One region of the Brachybacterium kimchii genome, then DNA from elsewhere that is predicted to be linked to it. Evidence: predicted binding sites of a transcription regulator. Region 1 holds the regulator's gene; each other region holds the start of a gene.
The links. The regulator HrcA, encoded in region 1, represses chaperone genes, less so after heat shock. The targets are predictions, from matches to a motif close to TTNGCACTCGNNNNNNNCGAGTGCNAA.
Positions count from the first base shown of each region.

Region 2: a site for HrcA is predicted at 1,791-1,817, ahead of groES (co-chaperone GroES). Genes of this name have one in related genera too.
Region 3: a site for HrcA is predicted at 2,079-2,105, ahead of groL (chaperonin GroEL). Genes of this name have one in related genera too.

Region 1 covers NZ_CP097218.1:747,645-754,867, reverse strand. Annotated here, with positions in the region: gene M4486_RS03405 (ABC transporter ATP-binding protein) at 1-944, opposite strand, end outside; gene M4486_RS03400 (16S rRNA (uracil(1498)-N(3))-methyltransferase) at 1,167-1,967, opposite strand; gene dnaJ (molecular chaperone DnaJ) at 1,994-3,124, opposite strand; gene hrcA (heat-inducible transcriptional repressor HrcA) at 3,201-4,229, opposite strand; gene M4486_RS03385 (DUF3097 domain-containing protein) at 4,312-5,202, shown strand; gene M4486_RS03380 (DUF4870 domain-containing protein) at 5,353-6,477, shown strand; gene M4486_RS03375 (iron chaperone) at 6,585-6,968, opposite strand; gene hemW (radical SAM family heme chaperone HemW) at 7,054-7,223, opposite strand, start outside.
Region 2 covers NZ_CP097218.1:4,162,908-4,170,130, forward strand. Annotated here, with positions in the region: gene M4486_RS18900 (ABC transporter family substrate-binding protein) at 1-559, shown strand, start outside; gene M4486_RS18905 (metallophosphoesterase family protein) at 823-1,716, shown strand; gene groES (co-chaperone GroES) at 1,974-2,270, shown strand; gene groL (chaperonin GroEL) at 2,274-3,863, shown strand; gene M4486_RS18920 (hypothetical protein) at 4,123-4,809, shown strand; gene M4486_RS18925 (pseudouridine synthase) at 4,809-5,792, shown strand; gene M4486_RS18930 (hypothetical protein) at 5,789-6,586, shown strand; gene M4486_RS18935 (TetR/AcrR family transcriptional regulator) at 6,602-7,210, opposite strand.
Region 3 covers NZ_CP097218.1:4,073,746-4,080,968, reverse strand. Annotated here, with positions in the region: gene M4486_RS18540 (energy-coupling factor transporter transmembrane component T family protein) at 1-123, shown strand, start outside; gene groL (chaperonin GroEL) at 257-1,894, opposite strand; gene M4486_RS18530 (LytR C-terminal domain-containing protein) at 2,273-2,839, opposite strand; gene M4486_RS18525 (DUF3263 domain-containing protein) at 2,909-3,205, opposite strand; gene M4486_RS18520 (uracil-DNA glycosylase) at 3,305-3,985, shown strand; gene treS (maltose alpha-D-glucosyltransferase) at 4,067-5,845, shown strand; gene M4486_RS18510 (MFS transporter) at 6,034-7,223, shown strand, end outside.

The DNA.
Region 1 (7,223 bases):
CCCGGCTCGCGGGAGGTGATGTCCAGGACCTCGAGCGCGTCGGAGAGCCTGCTGATCGCTGCCGGGGCGGGGATCCGCACCGGGTCGAAGCGGAAGGCGGTGAGGTGGTCGTCGCCGTCGGGCCGGGTGGTCGTGCGCTCGATGTCACCGACGTGCGCGAGCGTCGGCTCCTCGCGCGTGCGCACGACGATCTCGCGGTAGGGCGCGTACTCCCGACGGAGCTGGGCGAGCGTGCCGTCGTAGAGGATCCGCCCTTCATCGATGATCACCACCCGGTGCGCGAGCTGCTCGATGTCGGCGATGTCGTGCGTGGTCAGCAGCACCGTGGTGCCGGCGTCCCGGTTGCGCTGGGCGATGAACTCGCGGATGCGCACCTTGGCGACCACGTCGAGCCCGACGGTGGGCTCGTCGAGGTACAGCACTGGCGGACGGTAGAGCATCGCCGCGACGATGTCGCCGCGCATCCTCTGGCCGAGGGAGAGCGAGCGCACCGAGGTGTCCATGAAGGACCCCATGTCCAGCAGGTCGACGAACTCGTCGAGGGCTCGGCGGTAGTCCTCGCGTCCCAGCCCGTAGAGCCGGGAGATCAACTCGAAGGAGTCCCGCAGGGGCAGGTCGGTCCACAGCTGGGTGCGCTGGCCGAAGACGGCTCCGATGTTGCGTGCGTTCGCGCGCCGGTCCTTCCAGGGCACGATCCCCTCCACCTCGACGTGCCCGGAGGTGGGCACGAGGATGCCGGTGAGCATCTTGATGGTGGTGGACTTGCCGGCTCCGTTGGGGCCGAGATAGCCGACGATCTCGCCGTCGTCGATCCGCAGCGAGATGTCGTCGACCGCGCGGGTGAGGACGCGGCGCGTGCTGAACAGCGAGCGCACCGAGGACAGGGGCCCCTCGACGCGCGCGGGCCGGGAGAACTCCTTGACGAGGTGCTCGGCGCGGATCATCCGCGGAGCATCCCGGCCGCCGCTCCGCCGTCGGTCCCCGATCCCGTCGACAGCGGGACGCCCGGTGGGATCACGATGCGCCGGATCATCGAGGAGGGGAGGGACGGAGCGGCGCGCAGCGACATGGGTCGCTAGGTTTCCATGGCGTGACCCAGCACACAAGGACATTCGGTGCGTGCCCCGGGTTCGGGCCACACATCGAGCCCGCTCAGAGGGCCGCTCTCAGCCCCAGCGGCCGATGAGTGCGCTGATCACGGAGAGGGCCGCGGGGCCCGCGGTCGAGGAGCGCAGCACCTCGGGGCCCAGCAGCACGGATCGCGCCCCGGCCTCCTTCAACTGCGCGAGCTCCTCCGGGGAGATGCCGCCCTCGGGGCCGACGACCACCACGATCTCGGGCACAGCGGCAGGCACCTCGTCGGCGCGCAGGGCGCGCAGCTCCTCGGCGAGTCCCATGAGCCCCACCGACTCCTGCTCGTGCAGCACGAGGAGCAGGGCGCCCGCCGCGGAGCGCGCACGCAGATCCTCGACGAGCTGGGGGCTGGTCCGCGCGTCGTCGACCACAGGGATCCCGCGCCGGCGGCACTGCTTGACGGCCGCACGCACGGTGTTCTCCCAGCGCGCACGCCCCTTGCGCAGCTTCTCGCCCTTCCAGACGGACACCGAGCGGTGCGCGATCCAGGGCGTCACCCGGTCCACGCCCAGCTCGGTCGCCGACTCGATCGCCTGCTCGTCGCGTCCGCCGGTGGCCAGCGCCTGCACGAGGGACAGGCGCGGGGTGCGGGTCACCTGATCCGAGGGGGCCTCGAGCAGACGCAGGGTCAGCTCCTCCTTGCGCGCCTCGGTCACCTCGGCGCGGGCCTGACGGCCGGCCGCGTCGCTCAGCAGGATCCGCTCCCCCGCGCGGATGCGCGCGACCTTCGCCGCATGCCTGCCCTCCTCGCCCGCGAGGTCGTACATCGAGCCCTCGCAGAGCGCGGCGAGGGCGTCGTCGAGCACCAGGAAGGCGGCGGGGGTGTCGGGCACGGCGGGGCTCCTCGGCGGATCGGGTCTCAGCGCTCGCGGAGGCGATCGCGCAGCTTGCCGAACACGCCGTGGGATCCGCGCCGGCCGGACGTGGCGGCGGGCTTCTCCTCGTCGCGGACGCTCGCGAGCTTCTCGAGCAGCTCGCGCTGGTCGTCGTCGAGCCGGGTGGGGATCTGCACGTCGAGCTCGACGCGGATGTCGCCGCGGGTGCTGCGGCGCAGCGGGGTGACGCCGAGGCCCTTGAGGACGATCTCCTCGTCGGGCTGGCTGCCCGCCTGGATCTCCACTGTGCGCTCGCCGTCGAAGGTCTCCAGGGGGATGCTCGCGCCGAGCGCGGCGGCGGTCATCGGGATCCGCAGACGGGTGACCAGGTCCGAGCCCTCGCGCACGAAGACGTCGTGCTCGGCGACGGAGAGCTCGACGAAGAGGTCGCCCGCGGGGCCGCCGGCCTCACCGACCTCTCCCTCACCGCGCAGCTGGATGCGGGTGCCGTCCTCGACGCCCGCCGGGATGCGCACGGTGACCGTGCGCTCGCTGGGGGTGCGGCCGTGGCCGGAGCACTGGGTGCAGGGGGATTCGATGACGTCGCCGTGGCCGCCGCAGACGGGGCAGGGCGCCATCGTCACCATCTGGCCGAGCAGCGACTGGGCGACGCGCTGGACATGGCCGCTGCCGCTGCAGTTGGTGCAGCGGGTGGGGCTCGTGCCGGGCTCGCAGCAGGAGCCCTGGCAGCGGTCGCAGGTGACGGCGGTGCGGAAGGTGACGTCCTGCTCGGTGCCGAAGACGACGTCGCGCAGGCTCACCTCGGTGCGCCGCAGCACGTCGCCTCCGCGGCGCCGGCGCGGGGTGGGGCCCTGTCCGCGGCCGCGCATGCCCGAGGCGCCGGCGAACATGTCGAAGATGTCCGAGAAGTCGAAGGACGCCCCGCCGGGGAACCCGCCCATGCCAGGGCCGCCGCCCATGTCGTACTGGCGACGCCGGTCGGGGTTCGAGAGGGTCTCGTAGGCCTGGGAGACCCGCTTGAACTTCTCCTGCGCCTCGGGGTCGGGGTTGACGTCCGGGTGCAGGGTGCGGGCGAGCTTGCGGTAGGCCTTCTTGATCTCGTCGGTCGAGGCCTCGCGGCTGACGCCGAGCAGCTCGTAGTAGTCGTCGTTCACGAAGGGGTCCTTGCTGTGGCGGTGGTTCGGTGGGGCGCGGGCAGAAGCGTCGGGTGCCTCATCTCGGGGACGAGCATCAGCCCAGGAAGCGGGAGACGTAGCGCGCGAGGGCCTGGACGGTCGAGATCCCGGTCACGTAGTCCATCCTGGTGGGGCCCAGGATCGCCAGGTGCGAGCCGTCACGGTACCCGGCGCCCACGAGGGACGCCTGGGTGAGCGCGTGCTCGGGGATCTCCTGGCCGATGCGGACCTCGACGGCTCCGGGCTCTGCGCGCATCGAGCCCAGCAGGCGCAGCAGCACGAGCTGCTCCTCGAGCACGTCCAGGAGGGGCTCGACCTGCGTGGTGAAGTCCCCGGCCGAGCGCGCGAGGTTCGCGGCCCCGGCCATGATGATGCGGTCCTCGGTGCGGCTGTCGGCGAGCCCCAGCAGGGCGTCGACGACCTCGCGGCACGCCTCCTGGACCGCGGCGGGGCTGCGGGTGACGAGCTCGGCGAGCGGCCCGTGGAGGTCGGTGACCTCGCGGCCGACGACCGCCTGGTTCATGCGCGCGCGCAGGTCCGCGTAGAAGTCCGTGTCGAACTCGGCGGAGCGTCCCGCGAGGAGCGGGATGGTGCGCTGGTCGACCTGACCGGACTCGGTGATGAGGACGACGAGCAGGAGCGCGTCGGCCACCTTCACGAGCTCGACGTGGCGCACCCGGGCCTGTCGCACCGCCGGATACTGCACGAGGGCGACCTGGTGGGTGAGCTGGGCGAGCAGACGGACGGTGCGCGTCAGCAGCTCGTCGAGATCGCCGGCGTCGTCGAGGAAGGAGCGGATCGCCCGCTTCTCCGGCGAGGACAGCGGCTTGATCGCGGCGACGTGGTCGACGAAGGCGCGGTAGCCCTTGTCGGTGGGCACGCGACCGGCGGAGGTGTGGGGCTGGGTGATCAGCCCCTCCTCCTCGAGCAGCGACATGTCGTTGCGGACCGTCGCCGCCGAGACCCCCAGATCGTGGCGGTCCAGCAGGGATTTCGAGCCCACGGGCTCGCGGGTGGCGACGTAGTCCTCGACGATCGCGCCCAGGATCTGCAGCCTGCGCTCCTCCACGTGCTCACCTCCCATGCGCTGGCACTGTTCGCTTCCGAGTGCCAATCCTACGCGTCACCGACGCCGCTCCACGAGAGGCGTTCGCCACCGGTGTACGGTGTCGGCCGTGTCACCGCGATCCTTCCCCGACCGCTACGGCCAGGACGTCCTCTCCTCGCCCGCGCCCTCCCACCACCGCCGCGCCCCGCAGGCCGCCGATGTGCCCGCGCAGCGGGATCTCGTCGTCGAGGAGGCGTCCTCGGGCTTCACCGGCGCGATCGTGCGCCTCGAGAAGATCGCCGGCGAGCTCGTCGTCGAGCTCGAGGACGGACGCGGCCGGCGCCGCGGCTTCCCGATGGGCCCCGGCTTCATGATCGACGGCAGACCTGTGCGCCTGGTCCCGCCGCAGCGCGCCGCGGCCGCCGCTCCCGCCCGGCAGCGCTCGGCCTCCGGCTCCGTCTACGTGCAGGGCGCGAAGGCCCGCACGGCCCGCGCCTCGCGGATCTGGGTCGAGGGCAAGCACGACGCCGAGCTGGTGCAGAAGGTGTGGGGCCACGACCTGCGCATCGAGGGCGTCGTCGTCGAGATGCTCGACGGGGCGGACAACCTCGCCGAACGCGTGCGCGACTTCGCCCCCGGCCCGGGCCGGCGCCTGGGCGTGCTCGTCGACCACCTCGTCAAGGGCTCGAAGGAGACGCGGCTGGCCGAGGAGACCATGCGGCTTCCCGGGGCGCGCGGGAACGTGCTGATCCTGGGCCACCCGTACGTCGACGTCTGGCAGGCCGTGCGCCCCGCGCGCGTCGGACTCAAGGCATGGCCCCACGTGCCCCGCGGCACCGACATCAAGGTGGGGACGCTGCGGGCGCTCGGCTGGCCGCACGCCGAGCAGGCCGACATCGCCGAGGGCTGGCAGCGGATCCTCTTGACGGTCCGCTCCTACGCCGACGTCGAGCCGACCCTCTCCGGACGCATCGAGGAGCTCATCGACTGGGTGACCACCGAGTCCTGAGCCCGGCGATCGGGGGCTTTCCCCCGGGGGACGCCGCGGAACTCCCCCGCGCGCGGCCGTGATCCGCCCGATAGGCTCGTGGCGCACGTGAACCCGCTCGGCCTGCGCGACCGCGCTGCGGAGCGATCGAACCGGACGAGGAGCGATCCCATGAGCGAGAACAACGGACCCGTCGACCCGTATCGGCCGACGCAGGAGGGCACGGACGAGAGCGCGTGGACTGCCGGCCGCCCACAGGCCGACGCCGCACCCGAGGGCGCCCCCGGCGCCGAGGGGACGGATGCGCCCGGCGGCAGTGCGACCGCAGAGAGCATCGCCGCAGACGGCGCGACCGTCGACGAGGGCGGGGCCTACGCCGTGGAGAACGAGTTCTCCGCTCCGCGTCCGACGGACGACGGGCAGGCATCGGACCCGACCTGGGGACCGGCTCCGGATCCGGCGACGGCGTCCGACGAGTCCTCGGCGTACGATCAGGCGTCGCCCTACGGCCAGGCGTCGCCCTACGGCCAGGCATCGCCCTACGGGCAGGCCACTCCGTACGGGCAGGCCTCCCCCTCTGGGCAGGCCAATCCGTACGGCGCGGGCGAGGCGGCGCCGTCGTCCGCCGCGGGCGCGGCTCCGAGCGGTGAGCAGAGCGGCTACGGCTACGGCCACGGCGGGCCCGCGCAGAGCTCCGGGCAGGCCGGCCCCCAGGGCGCGGCTCACCCGAACCCCGCCGATGGGCAGGGCGGATACCAGGAGAACTCCGGGTACGCGCAGAACACCGGATACCCGCAGGGTGCGAGTGGGCAGCAGGGCGCCTACCAGCAGATCCCGGGCCAGGCCTCCGCGGGCGACTGGTCGAACACTCCCCCTCCGCACATCAAGGGCGTGTTCACGGGGCCGCTGACCGGCCAGCCAGCGGCCGAGTCCGACGTGAAGCTGTGGTCGATGCTGGCGCAGCTCGCCGTGGTGATCGGGTACGTCGTCAGCTTCGGCACGCTGGGCTGGCTCGGACCGCTGATCATCTTCCTGGTCTTCAAGGACCGCAACCGCTTCATCCGGTTCAACGCGGCCGAGGCCCTGAACGCGGCGATCGCCGTGGTCATCGCGGAGATCGTGCTGACGATCGTGTGCGGGATCCTCGCCCTGATCTCCCTGGGGATCCTCTCGTTCCTCTTCGTGGTGGTCGCCGTCCCCGCGGTCCTGCACATCATCTTCGCGATCATCGGCGCCGTGAAGGCGAACGACCGCCAGTGGTGGAACTACCCGATGAACATCCGCCTGGTGAAGTGAGCCGGGGCCGCGCGAGCGGTCCCCGCATCGGACGACGGGAGGGCCCGGGATCATCTGGATGATCCCGGGCCCTCCCGTCGTCCGCACGATGTCGGTGCTGACGTCCCCTACCTCCAGGTGACGCCGTCCACCTCGTACTCGCGGAGACGGTGGCGCATCATCTCGCGCAGCAGGTCGACCGGGATCCGCCGTCCGTACGGGAGCTTCACGGTGCCCTTGCCGGTCTCGAAGTCCTCCAGCTGCGCATCGAAGGCCTCGCGGGTGCTGGGCGTGAAGGCCGCGTTCGCGTGCTTCGCGTGGGTGCTGACCACGAACAGGATCATGCCCTGCGGATGCACCCAGGCGATGTTGCCCCACTTCAGCTGCTCGCTCGCCTCGGGGACGACCTCGCGCGCGAGCTCGCGCAGCTGCTGGGCGAGCTCGAGGGCGGGGCCGTCCAGCCCGGCGAAGTACTCGTCGACGGTCTTCGGCTTCCCGGTGCGCGCGGTCATGCCAGCAGTCTGGCACCGGCCCTGCGCCCGTGCACGGGATCCCGTGCATCCGCACCCGGAGGACGCGGCGCTGGAGTCCTTGACGTCAGGGCACGAGGTCGCGGATGACGGCGTCGGCCAGCAGGCGGCCCTCGCGCGTGAGCACCGCCCGGCCCTCGGCGAGGGCGTCCGGATCGAGGTGACCGCGATCGCGGTGGACGGCGAGCATCCCGCGGGTCTGCGCGGGGACCTCCTGGACGGGGAGCCCGTCTGCGA
Region 2 (7,223 bases), 870 kb from region 1:
GAAGCTGCTCGAGGAAGCGGGCTACAAGCTCGAGGGCGAGAAGGCCATGAAGGACGGCAAGCAGCTCGAGCTGACGTACGTCTACAACGACGGCTCGAAGACTAATGAGGCCGTGGTGCCCGTGGTCCAGGAGCAGCTCAAGGCCGTGGGTATCAACATGAAGGTGCAGAAGGTCCCGCCGACAGACCTGTTCTCGAAGTACATCGGCGCCCAGGAGTTCGACATCACGCTGTTCGGCTGGGTCGGCAACCCGTTCCTCTCCAGCGGCGACTCGATCTGGAAGACCAAGGGCGGTCAGAACTTCGGCAAGATCGGTAACGACGCGACCGACAAGGTCATCGATCAGGCCGCCGTCGAGACCGACGACGCCAAGCGCCTCGATCTGATCAACCAGGCCGATGCGGGGCTGTGGGAGCTGGCCGGCACGCTCCCGCTGTGGCAGTCCTACGACTTCTACGTCCAGAACGACGACCTGGCGAACTTCGGGGCCAAGGGGTTCGCTGACATCGACTGGACCCTCGTCGGCTACGTGAAGGATTCCGACAAGCTCAAGGGCTGATCGCGCTCCTCGCCCAGGGCCGTCTCGCAACCGTGCGGGGCGGCCCTGCGTCGTGTGCGGCGCTGGGGCATGCGAAGGCCTCCCCAACAGGGGAGAGCGGAGGACATGCGCGCGCTGATCGCCACGGGCCGCGCGCTCGATCACCTGGATGACCGCGGGCCGCGCCCTCGCAGTACTCATGTTCCTCGCCCTCAGGGTGCTCGGGCGCCACGGGTGAGCCACGACGGGCCCGTTCCGTCGGCATCCCCTCGTAGGCTGGCGGCATGCGCATCCTGCAGCTGACGGACACCCATCTCTACGGGGACCCCGCCTCCCGCCACTACGACCGCATCGACACCGCCGCCGCCCTGCGCGCGGTTCTCGCGCGCGTGCGCGGGATGGAGGGTGTGGACGTCGTGGTCCACACGGGCGACGCCTCGGACGACGGCAGCGTCGCGAGCTACCGCCTGCTGCACGAGCTCGTCGACCCCTTCGCGGCATCGCTCGGTGCGCCGCTCGTGGTGACGATGGGCAACCACGACGTCCCCGCCGCGTACGCCGAGGTCGCGGGCCCCGGAGACCACGGGGGCCCCTGGCAGGACCGGGTCCGCGCGCTGCCCCGTGGCGGGCGCGTGATCGTCCTGGACTCGAGCGTCCCGGGCGCCGGCTACGGGCACCTCGACCCCGAGCAGCTGGAGTGGCTGCGGGAGGTCCTCGCCGCACCGGCCGCCAGTGGTGCGCCCGCCGGGGGAGAGGCGGACGGGCCGACGGTCCTCGCGATCCACCACCCGCCGCTCGTCGGCGCGACGCCGCTGCTGCGGGGCCTGGACCTCGACGGCCTCGACGCGCTCGCCGACGTCCTCGCGGGCAGCGACGTGCGCGCGATCCTGTCCGGCCACTACCACCACCCGATGACGGGGAGCATCGCCGGCATCCCCGTGCTCGTCGGCCCCGGTATCACCAACGTCGTCGACCCTCTCGCCGCCGGCGGTGTCGAGCGGGCCGGGGCGCGCTCGGGCGCGCAGCTCGTGGAGATCGACGCCCCCGGGGCCCCGGGCGTCCGCGCCACGAGCGCCGAGTGGGCCAGCGGCGGCGACACCCTCGAGGATCCCGAGCGGCCCGTCTACGAGTTCGGGCCCGACGTCGTCGCGCAGATCCTCCGCGCCGCCGGGCGCTGAGCCCGCTCCGTGCCGGCCCGCCGCCGCCCCGGCCGACCTCGCTCTCGGCCCACGGCGAACAGCCGTCCCGAGGGTTAGCACTCGTGTTGCGCGAGTGCCAGAGCGGGTTCTAGAGTGGCGTCGTTGGCAGTCATCGGCCGAGAGTGCCAGATGGCCGCCGCGACCGGGTTCCCCCGGGTCGGCACCGCGACGACGACCAGGACCGGGAACCCGTCCAGAACTCACGTCGAGTCTTAGAACACGAAGGAGTGAGCCGCATGTCGGTCTCCATCAAGCCCCTCGAGGATCGCGTCGTCGTCCAGCCCACCGAGGCTGAGCAGACCACCGCGTCCGGTCTCGTCATCCCGGACACCGCCCAGGAGAAGCCCCAGGAGGGCACCGTCGTCGCCGTCGGCGAGGGCCGTTTCGACGACAAGGGCCAGCGCATCCCGCTGGACGTCAAGGTCGGCGACAAGGTCGTCTACTCGAAGTACGGCGGCACCGAGCTGAAGTACTCCGGCGAGGAGTACCTGATCCTGGGCTCCCGCGACATCCTCGCGATCGTCGAGGCCTGATCCATGGCCAAGGAGATCATCTACGACGAGGAAGCGCGCCGCGCCCTCGAGCGCGGGGTCGACAAGCTCGCCGACACCGTCAAGGTGACGCTCGGCCCCAAGGGCCGCAACGTCGTCCTCGACAAGAAGTGGGGCGCGCCCACCATCACGAACGATGGTGTGACCATCGCCCGCGAGGTCGAGCTCGAGGATCCCTACGAGAACCTCGGCGCGCAGCTCGCGAAGGAGGTGTCCACCAAGACGAACGACGTCGCCGGTGACGGCACCACCACCGCGACCGTGCTCGCCCAGGCGCTCGTGCACGAGGGCCTGCGCAACGTCGCCTCCGGCGCCGCTCCCTCCGCGCTCAAGCGCGGCATGGAGTCCGCGGTCGAGGCCGTCTCCGCGCAGCTCGGCGAGGTCGCCATCGAGATCGAGGGCAAGGACCAGATCGCCGATGTCGCCGCCATCTCGAGCCAGGACCGCGAGATCGGCGAGCTGCTCGCCGAGGCCTTCGACAAGGTCGGCAAGGACGGCGTCATCACCGTGGAGGAGTCCTCCACCACGGCGATGGAGCTGGACTTCACCGAGGGCATGCAGTTCGACAAGGGCTACATCTCCCCGCACTTCGTGACCGACGCGGACCGCCAGGAGGTCGTCCTCGAGGACGCCTACGTCCTGCTCAACCAGGGGAAGATCTCGGCCGTGGCCGACATCCTGCCGCTGCTCGAGAAGGTCGTCGAGTCCGGCAAGCCGCTGTTCATCATCTCGGAGGACGTCGACGGCGAGGCCCTGTCCACGCTCGTCGTGAACAAGCTGCGCGGCGCCTTCAAGGGCGCGGCCGTGAAGGCCCCGGCCTTCGGCGACCGCCGCAAGGCCATGCTCCAGGACATCGCGGTGCTCACCGGCGCCCAGGTCGTCACCCCCGATCTCGGCCTGGACCTCAAGTCCGTGGGCACCGAGGTGCTGGGCCACGCCGGCCGTGTCGTCGTCACCAAGGACACCACCACCATCGTGGGCGGTGCCGGTGACGACCAGGCGGTCGCGGACCGGGTCGCGCAGATCCGCTCCGAGATCGAGGCCACCGACTCCGACTGGGACCGCGAGAAGCTCCAGGAGCGCCTCGCGAAGCTCGCCGGCGGCGTGTCCGTCATCAAGGTGGGCGCCCACACGGAGGTCGAGCTCAAGGAGAAGAAGATGCGCATCGAGGACGCGGTCTCCGCGACTCGTGCGGCCATCGAGGAGGGCATCGTGGCGGGCGGCGGCAGCGCGCTCGTGCAGGCGTCCTCCGTCCTCTCCGAGCAGCTGGGCCTGGCGGGCGACGAGGCCGTCGGCGCACGCGCCGTCGCCAAGGCGCTCGTCGAGCCGCTGCGCTGGATCGCCGAGAACGCGGGCCTCGAGGGCTACGTCGTCGTCGAGAAGGTCAAGGACGCCGAGGTCGGCCACGGCCTCGACGCCGCGACCGGCGAGTACGTCGACCTCGTGAAGGCCGGCATCATCGACCCGGTGAAGGTCACCCGCAGCGCCCTGCGCAACGCGGCCTCCATCGCCGCGCTGGTGCTGACCACCGAGACCCTCGTGGTCGAGAAGAAGGACGAGGACGAGGACGACTGAGTCCCCTCCCGCCCCTCGATCGCGGCGCCCCGTCGGAGTCCCTCCGGCGGGGCGCCGCGCTGTCCGGTGCCGGGCGATCACCGGACCGGGAGGAGCCGTCCCCGCGCGGTGCGCGACGCGATGCGGAGTGCTCCCAGGGACGGGGGAGCGGGACCCTAGAATCAGAACCCGTCGGCGCGTCGGCAGTGCACCCCAGCATGCCGTCGCCACGCACGCATCATGCACGCCGCAGGCACGGAGCAGGAACGAAGGGAGCGCCGTGGACCCCATCAGCTCGGACGCCCCCGAGGCGATGCCCGAGCGCGTCTACGGGCCCGCCGCGAGCGGCGTCGTCGGCACCCTCATCACCGCAGCGCTCTGCGCCGGCGTGCTCGAGTTCCTCGTGCTCACGAGCTTCCTGGGCCAGCACCTGTGGCACGACGCGCGCCTCGGCCACGACGCCGTCTTCACCCTCCCGCTGCTGATCTGGGTGATCGTGCTGGTGGTGACCATCGGGTGGGCCCTGCGCACCCTCACCATCTGGCTGCAGGTCGACGAGCACGGCTTCCGCCTGCGCGGCCTGTGCCGCCGCACCCGCACCGCGGACTGGGACGAGGTGGGCAGCGTGGTCGCGATCCGCGACATCAGGCGCCCCGGCCGTGCCGCCGAGCTGCTCGACTCCGGATCCATGTTCGACGCCCTCGAGCTGCTGCGGCCCGACGGCACGCGCCTCGCCGTCGTCTCCGGCCGCGTGTTCGGCCCCCGCGCCCAGCTCGAGACGCTGCGCCGCGCCCGCGGCGCCGGAGTGCCCATCGAGCAGATCGAGTCCATCGGCGTCGAGGAGCTGCGCCGCACCCACCGTGACTGGATCTCCCTCGCCGAGGCCCACCCGAACCTGCTGCTCGCGATGCTCGTGCTCTTCTACATCGCCCACAACGCGGTGACCTTCGCGATCTGGGGCCTGTGATGGGCCGCGCCGCCCGGCGCCGGGCGCGCCGCGCAGCGCCGCCCCTGCCCCAGCGGGACGGGCTGGATCCCGTGCGCTGGAAGGTCGGGCCGACGGACGGGGCCGATGCGTCGCACGCCCTCGACGCCCTGGCGGCCCGCTTCCCCGCGCTGCTCGATCCCGCGGCCACGGCGCTCGCCTCCCGCTTCGACGCGGGTGACGTGGTGGGGGCCGACGGCCGGGCGTGGTCGGCGTCCGATCCCGTCGGGCCCGGCGACGAGCTCTGGTTCCACCGCGAGCTGCGGGACGAGAACGTTGACGGCCCGGACCCGCGGATCCTGCTGCACGACGACCATCTGCTCGTCGTCGACAAGCCGCACGACATGGCGACCATGCCGCGCGGGGCCCATGTGCTCGCGAGCGCCCTGGTCTGTCTGCGCCGCGCGACGGGCATCGAGACCCTCGCCCCGCTGCACCGCCTGGACCGCCGCACCGCGGGCGTGCTCGCCTTCGGCGTCGTCCCGGCCGAGCGCGCCGCCTACCAGGGGCTCTTCGCCCGCGGGGAGGTGCGCAAGACCTACCTCGCGCGGGTCGAGGCGAGCGGAACCGTGCAGATCCCGCGGGGTGCGGGGGAGCGCTTCACGATGCGCGACCGGCTCGAGAAGACCCACGGACAGCTGCAGACGCGCGTCGTCCCCGGAGAGCCGAACGCCCTCACCGAGGGGGAGGTGCTCCGGGCGGCGGACGCCGAGGTGGGCCCCGCGGTGGGCGGCGCCGGGGCGCGAGGCGAGAGCCTCGTGCTGCGTCTGCACCCGCGCACCGGCCGCACCCACCAGCTGCGCGCCCAGCTCGCCCATCGCGGCGCCCCGATCGCGGGCGATGACCTCTACCCGCACGCCGTCCCCGCGACCGAGCCCCTCGCCCTGCTCTCCCAGGAGCTCGCCTTCACGGACCCCGTGACGGGCCGGGACCGCGCGGTCCGCAGCGAGCAGGAGCTGCCGTGAGCGCGACCCCCGGACCTGCCGCCGAGCCCCGTCCCCGTCGCACGCGCCGCGGGCTGCTCGTCGTCGGCCCGACCCTGGGCGCCCGATACCTGCCCGGGGCGCTCATCGGTCTGCCGCTGCTCGCACTGCTGCTGGGCGCGTTCCCCGCCGCCGGCATCCAGGCGTGGAGGTTCGGGCGACTGCGGGCGGGGGAGGACGACCTGCTGGTGCGTCTGCTCGCGCCCGGCATCGTGCAGTACCTCGTGGGTGTGCTCGCGGTGTGGGCGCTCGTCGCCCTGTGGGCGCTCGTGCCGCTGATCATCGTGCACCGCACCGTCCTCCTCGATGCCGAGAGCGGGACGCTGCGCCGGGTCCGCGGGCTGCGCACGGCAGGGGTGCGGGCGAGCGCGGACGTGGTGCGCATCGAGGCCGACGCGGTCCGCGGCGGGATCGGCGTGATCGCCTTCGCCGACGGCGAGGAGTGGGTGGTCCCCGAGTCCGGCTGGGACGCGGCCTCCTTCGACGGCTTCCGCGCACTGCAGGAGAGCGCCGGTCTGCCCGTGCAGCCACCCCGCGCGGTGCTCGTCGCCGCGCACCGCCGAGCCCACCGAATCGCGCGCGACCGGGAATCCGCCGCCAGGATCGGCATGCCCTGGGAACAGGCGTACGAGGACGATCCCGCGGCCTTCCTCGCCGAGTTCGACCGCCGCCGGCGGGTCCTCGGCGGCAAGGAGCCAGCCCGGCCCGGCGACCTCACGCGCGCCTCCGCGACCGGGGCCGAGCGCGGTCCGGGGAGCGATCGCCGGGAGACGTGATCCGGTGGCGCGCGCTCAGGGCCGCAGCGGGCTCAGCACCGCGCCCATGGCCTCGCGCACGACGGCCGCCTCCTCAGGGGACTCCATGGCCCCGTCGGCGCGGAGATAGCGCGTGCCGAGCACGGCCATCAGCCCGCCGACGGCGAACTCGATCCTGCGGCGCTGGACGGGATCGAGGTCGACGGGCTCGGCGCCGATCACGCTGCGGGTCACGCGCTCGCACAGCCAGTCGAAGACGACCGAGCGCGCGCGGGGGAGCGCCTCGCGCGCATCGAGCGCGGGCGACGCCTCGATCTCGCCCTGCCTCAGGCGCTCGAGGATGTGCTCGAGCGGGTCCTCGTCCGGGGCCTCCTGCAGGAATCTCCGCTCGCCCGCCTCGAGGCGATCGCGCACCACGGACGCGTAGACGTCGTCGATGTCTGCGAAGTGCTGGTAGAAGGTGGGCCGCGAGATCCCCGCGGCCTTGCACAGCTGGGAGATCGAGATCGTCTCGAGGCCCTGCTCGCGCGAGAGCGCCTCGAAGGCGTCCTTCACCGCGGTCCGTGAGCGCAGTACGCGCGCATCCTCGACGGCGCGGCCCGCCTCGCCTCGGCCCGTGGGTGCGGGCCCCTCGCTGCTGTCCATCGCCCCAGGCTAC
Region 3 (7,223 bases), 960 kb from region 1:
GACGTGAAGCCGATGCGCCTGAGGGACTGGAGCACGATCCTGGGCGCACTCGCGGTGGTCGCCGCCTCGATCGTCATGGTCGTCGTCGACGGCGGGCGCTACTGGAACCCGTTCGAGGCCTGATCACGGCCGACGGGCATCGCCCGCGCACACAGCAGCGCGGCCGCGTGACCATGAAGATCACGCGGCCGCGCCGTGCGATGAAGCGTTCGCGATCGCTGAGGCGATCACCACCGGGCAGCTGCCCGGCGGCGGATCACATCATGCCGCCCATGCCTCCCATGCCGCCCATGTCGCCGCCGCCGGCAGCCGGGGCCTCGGGCTCCGGCTTGTCGGCCACGACGGCCTCGGTGGTGAGGAACAGACCGGCGATCGAGGCCGCGTTCTGCAGCGCAGAGCGGGTGACCTTGACCGGGTCGATGATGCCCGCGGTCAGCAGGTCCTCGTACTCGCCGGAGGCGGCGTTCAGGCCCTGGCCGATCGGCAGGTTCTTGACCTTCTCCGCGACGACGCCGCCCTCGAGGCCGGCGTTCACGGCGATCTGCTTGAGCGGGGCCTCGATGCCGACGGACACGATGCCCGCACCGGTCGCCTCGTCGCCCTCGAGCGCGAGCTTGGCGAAGGTGTCCTTGCCCGCCTGCAGCAGCGCGACGCCGCCACCGGCGACGACGCCCTCCTCGACGGCCGCCTTCGCGTTGCGCACGGCGTCCTCGATGCGGTGCTTGCGCTCCTTGAGCTCGACCTCGGTCGCGGCGCCGGCCTTGATGACGGCCACGCCGCCGGCCAGCTTCGCCAGACGCTCCTGGAGCTTCTCGCGGTCGTAGTCCGAGTCGGAGTTCTCGATCTCGGTGCGGATCTGCTTGACGCGACCGGCGATCCGGTCGGCCTCGCCCGCGCCCTCGACGATGGTGGTCTCGTCCTTGGTGACAACGACCTTGCGCGCCTGGCCGAGCAGCTCGAGGCCCGCGGTCTCGAGCTTGAGGCCGACCTCCTCGGAGATGACCTGGCCGCCGGTGAGGATCGCCATGTCCTCGAGCATCGCCTTGCGGCGGTCGCCGAAGCCGGGGGCCTTGACCGCGACGGACTTGAAGGAGCCCTTGAGCTTGTTGACGACGAGGACCGCGAGGGCCTCGCCCTCGACGTCCTCGGAGAGGATCGCGAGCGGCTTGCCGGCCTGGATGACCTTCTCCAGCAGCGGCAGCAGGTCCTTGACGTTCGAGATCTTCGAGTTCATCAGGAGGATGTACGGGTCCTCGAGGACCGCCTCCTGGCGCTCGGCGTCGGTGACGAAGTAGGGCGAGAGGTAGCCCTTGTCGAAGCGCATGCCCTCGGTGAGCTCCAGCTCGAGGCCCATGGTGTTGGACTCCTCGACCGTGATCACGCCCTCCTTGCCGACCTTGTCGAGGGCCTCGGCGATGAGCTCGCCGATGGCCGGGTCGGCCGCCGAGATGCCGGCGGTGTGGGCGATCTGCTCCTTGGTCTCGATCTCCTTGGCCTGCGAGAGCAGGGTCTCGGAGACCGCGGCGACGGCCTTGTCGATGCCGCGCTTGAGAGCGATGGGGTTGGCGCCTGCGGCGACATTGCGCAGGCCCTCCTTGACGAGGGCCTGGGCGAGGACGGTGGCGGTGGTGGTGCCGTCGCCCGCGATGTCGTCGGTCTTCTTGGCGACCTCCTTGACGAGCTCCGCGCCGATCTTCTCGTACGGGTCGTCGAGCTCGATCTCCTTGGCGATGGAGACGCCGTCGTTGGTGATGGTCGGTGCGCCCCACGACTTCTCGAGGACGACGTTGCGACCCTTGGGGCCGAGGGTGACCTTGACGGCGTCGGCGAGCTGGTTCATCCCGCGCTCGAGACCGCGCCGGGCCTCCTCGTCGTATGCGATGAGCTTGGCCATTGTGGAATCTCTCCCGTATCCGTGGTGTCCACCCGACCCTGTGCCCGCGACGGACGGCACCAGGCGCCGTGTTCACGTCACGCGGCGCCGGGTCCCTCACGGGGCCGGAATGCTCCTGGCTCTCCGCCGACGATCGCGCCCTTCCGGACGCTGTCACTCGTCGGCGTCGAGTGCCAGATCATCATAAGCACTCTCCCCCTCGGAGTGCTAACCCCTCCCACGGATTCCGCCGTCGGCGCATCCCTCGCACCTGCGAGCCCCTGGCACGCACGAGGGGCCGGCCACCGTACCCCGGTGACCGGCCCCTCATGCGGTGCCTGCTCGCATCGTCCGTTCGGCGCGCTCGTCGGCAGCGCCCGGCGAGACTCCTCGGAGTCCTCAGCCCTCGGGCTGCTCGACGGCGACGAAGGTGATGCGGTTGTCGTACTCGTCGCTCTGGCGGGCGTCGCCCGCGCCGACCTCGTCGGCCAGGGCCTGCGCAGAGGCCTTGTCCTCGTCGTCGCGGTAGAAGACGACGCTCTCCTGCTGGACGTTGTCGGCGGTGCCGATGCCGACCTTCGTCCAGCCGGCGTCCGTCAGGGACTTCTCCCAGGCGCCGGCCATGCCGGAGATCCCGCCGGCGTTCATCACGAGCACGGGGGTCGACTTGTCGGGCTCGGCCTGCTCCTCGCCGCCGCCGTCGGAGGAGTCATCGCTCTTCGACGAGTCGTCCTGCGAGCTCGCGGCCGTGGTGGGCGACTCGGCGCGGTCGTCCCCCGACTTCCCGAGCCCGCCGATGGTGAACAGCAGCACGAGCAGGACCACCACCGCGACGGCGATGATGATCAGGTAGACGAGGTTCTGGCGCCAGAACGACTCCTCGGCGCGATGCGCGCCGTGGTAGGCGACCTCGGTCGCCTCCTCGTCGAACTGGTCCGGAGGGTAGGGGTACTCGGAATCTGCCACGGACCCATTGAACCAGCTCCGGGCCGACGGAGCGGGGAGCCACGCGCGGTGCGCGGGCGGCGGCGCGGCTCAGGCGGCGTGGCCGGCGTCGCTCGCGCTCACGCGCCGGGCGCGAAGCCTGTGCACCAGGGCGGGCGCGGCGCGCAGCGCCTCGGGCCGGTCGAGCAGCGCGTTCAGCCGCACGAAATAGGCGGTCGGGGTGAGAGCGAGCTCCTCACGGATCCGACGCTCCTTCGCGCCGACGTACCGGAAGGTCCGCTCCTCCATCGCGAGGATCGCGCGCTCCTGCGCCGTGAGCTCCGCGCTCTCGTCGAGCTCGGTGAGCTCGGCGGAGTTCTCGGCGGGGACGTCGGCGGGGGCGGGCATGGGTCCACCCTACGGTCGCTCGCCGGGCCGTCCGTCCCGGCGCGCCGGGGACCCGTCGACCCGCCCTGGCTCCCCCGCTCCGCATGCCAGACTTGCCCCATGCCGCGCCCCCTCGCCGAGACCATCGCCCCCGACTGGGCCGAGGCCCTCTCCCCCGTCGAACCGGCGATCCATCAGATGGGCGACTTCCTGCGCGCCGAGACGGAGTCCGGGCGCGGATACCTGCCGACGGGCCAGAACGTGCTGCGCGCCTTCACGCGGCCGCTCGCCGACGTGCGCGTGCTCATCGTGGGCCAGGACCCGTACCCCACGCCCGGCCACCCGATCGGGCTGTCCTTCGCGGTCGAGGAGCACGTGCGGCCGCTCCCCCGCAGCCTGCAGAACATCTTCAAGGAGATGCAGGAGGACCTGGGGATCGCCGCCGCGCCGCACGGCGACCTCAGCGCCTGGCAGGACCAGGGCGTGCTCCTGCTGAACAGGGTGCTCACGGTGCAGCCCGGCAGCCCCGCCTCGCATCGAGGGAAGGGCTGGGAGGCGGTCACGGAGGCGGCGATCCGCGCCCTGGCCGACCGCGGCGGCCCGCTGGTGGCGATCCTGTGGGGCCGCGACGCGCAGAGCCTGCAGCCGATGCTGTCGCCGACGCCCTGCATCACGTCCCCGCACCCGAGCCCGCTCTCGGCCTCGCGCGGATTCTTCGGGTCCCGTCCCTTCTCCCGCGCGAACGCCCTGCTGGAGCAGCAGGGGGCGGAGCCGATCGACTGGCGGGTCGTGCGGGACTGACGCCACCGGAGGCATGGCGCCGCGGCACCGTCCCGCCTACTGTGGGACGACCCGATCGGCGTCACTCCGGAGGATCGCGCGATGGCACTGAACCCCGCCCAGTTCACACCGCAGGGCCCCGGGGTCGACTACGACCCCCACTGGTACCGCAAGGCCGTGTTCTACGAGGTGCTGGTGCGCGGCTTCGCCGACGGCAACGGCGACGGCACGGGCGACTTCACGGGCCTCATCGAGCGCCTGGACTACCTGCAGTGGCTGGGCATCGACTGCCTGTGGCTGCCGCCCTTCTTCGCCTCCCCTCTGCGGGACGGCGGGTACGACATCTCCGACTACGGCGCGGTGCTGCCGGACTTCGGCTCCATCACCGACTTCGAGCGCCTGGTCTCCGAGGCCCACCGCCGGGGGATCCGCGTGATCATCGACCTGCCGATGAACCACACCTCGGACAAGCATCCGTGGTTCCTCGAGTCCCGCGCCGACCCGGAGGGGCCGTACGGCGACTTCTACGTCTGGTCGGACACGGACGAGAAGTACCGCGAGGCACGAATCATCTTCGTGGACACGGAGGAGTCGAACTGGTCGTTCGACCCGGTCCGCCGCCAGTTCTTCTGGCACCGCTTCTTCTCCCACCAGCCGGACCTGAACTTCGAGAACCCCGCGGTGCGCGAGGCGATGCTCGACGTGGTCCGCTTCTGGCTGGACAAGGGCGTGGACGGCTTCCGGGCCGACGCCATCCCCTACCTCTTCGAGGAGGAGGGGACCGACGGCGAGAACCTCCCGGCGACCCACGCCTTCCTCGCCGATCTGCGCCGCTTCGTGGACGAGAGCTGGCCGGGCCGCGTGATCATCGCCGAGGCCAACCAGTGGCCCGAGGACGTCGTGGAGTACTTCGGCACCCCCGAGGATCCCGAATGCCACATGTGCTTCCACTTCCCCGTGATGCCGCGCCTGTTCTACGCGCTGCGGGAGGGCAGCGCGCGCCAGATCGTCGACATCATGGCGCAGACCCCCGAGATCCCGCAGGGCGCCCAGTGGGGCACGTTCCTGCGCAACCACGACGAGCTCACCCTGGAGATGGTCACCGGGCAGGACCGCTCGGCGATGCTCGGCTGGTACGCGCCGGACGCTCGCATGCGCGCGAACGTCGGCATCCGCCGGCGCCTGGCGCCGCTGCTGGACAACTCCCGCTCGGAGATCGAGCTGATCCATGCCCTGCTGCTCTCGCTGTCGGGCTCTCCGTTCCTCTACTACGGGGACGAGATCGGCATGGGCGACAACATCTGGCTGACCGACCGCGACGCGGTGCGCACCCCGATGCAGTGGACGCCGGACCGCAACGCGGGCTTCAGCGACATCACCGACCCCGGCAAGCTGTACCTGCCGGTCATCCAGTCGCTCGTCTACCACTACGCGACCACGAACGTCGAGGCGCAGATGGCGCATTCGGGGTCGCTGCTGCACTTCGTGCGCTGGATGCTCGCGGTGCGCCGCGAGCACGACGCCTTCGGCATGGGCGCCTACCGGCACGTCGAGGCCGACAACGAGCGCGTGCTCGCCTTCACCCGCACCTACGACGGCGCGGACCACGGGGAGGAGGCCGACCAGCACGCCGAGACCCTGCTGTGCGTCTTCAACCTCTCCCCGCAGCCGGTGACAGCGCGCGTCGCGCTCGAGGGCCCGGGCCGACGGACCGTGCGCGACCTCTTCGGCGGCGCCGAGTTCCCCTCGCTCGGCGAGGACGGCACCCTGGACGTCATGCTCTCCGGCCACGGCTTCTACTGGCTGAAGGTGCGCCCCCTCGGCGAGCAGGGCGAGCCGATCACCCGGACCACGGCGATCCCGGTGATCGAGGGGCCCTGAGGCGGCGCCGACGAGCGACCTCGCTCACAGCTCCTTACGAACTCCAGGGCCCGGATCGCTAGAGTTCCTGTGGCTCTCGAGCCGCAACGGCGCATCGATGACACGACACGAGAGGTGCTCCCGCAGCAGCCCTGACACGGCACGGTCGACCGCGCGATCCACCCCGATCGTCCGTCAGGAGCACCCCCTTGCCCACCACTCCCGCCTCTCTCGGTCCTGCGTCCGCGCGCACCGCCGCAGGCATGATCGCCGTCGCCGCCGCGGCGGCCTTCCTCGCCACCTTCAACGAGACCTTCCTCAACGTCGCGCTCACGCCGATCATGGCCGACTTCGACGTCACCGTCGGGACGGTGCAGTGGCTGACCACCGCCTACCTGCTGGTCGCCGCCGTGTTCGTGCCCGTCTCGAACATCCTGTACCGCCGCTTGCCGACCCGTCCGCTGTTCGTCGCCGTCGTCGCCCTGCTCGTGCTGGGCTCGATCGTCGGCGCGATCGCCCCGTCCTTCGGGGTGCTGCTGCTGGGCCGTCTGCTGCAGGCGATCGGCACCGGCCTGCTCACCCCGCTGGGCATGACCATCACCCTCGCCGTCGCCCCGCGGGAGAAGCTGGGCCTGGCCATGGGCATCATGGCCGCGATGACGACTCTCGGCCCGTCGATGGCCATCGTGATCTCCGGAGTCCTGCTCACCGCCGCCCCGTGGACCGTGCTGATGTGGGTCTTCGGCGGCCTCTCGCTGCTCGTGCTCCTCGCGGGCGCCGCTCTGCTGCGTGAGGTCGGGGAGCGCGATCGCCCCGTGCTCGACGCCCCGTCCCTGGCACTGGTCGCGGTCGCCCTGGTGGGCATCCTCTACGGCATCTCGACGGCCTTCGACGGCTCCGCCCTGATCGCGGCGGCCGCGGCCGTCGTCGGTCTGATCTCCCTCGCCGGCTTCGTGACGCGCCAGCACCGGATCGAGAACCCGCTGATCGACCTGCGTCCGTTCCGCAGCACCCCGTTCGTCCTCGGTGTGCTGATGACGATGCTCGGGCTCGTGTTCGTGTTCGCCATGAACGTCGTGATCCCGGTCTTCCTGCAGTCCTCCCGCGGCCTGTCGCCGCTCGGCGCCTCCCTCACCCTGGCCCCCGGCATCCTCCTCACCGTGGCCATGGGGCCGGTGGCGGGTCGCCTGTTCGACCGCCACGGGGGCCGGCGCATGATCCCGGCCGGCTACCTGGTCATGGCGATCTTCGTGGTCCTGGTCGGAGTCGCCGCGGGCAGTCCGTCGGTCGTCCTGTTCGGCATCCTCTACGTCCCGGCGGTGCTCGGCACCTCGTTCGTCATCGGCCCCGCGCAGACCTTCGCGCTCTCGCACCTGGACCGCGAGACGAGCCCTCACGG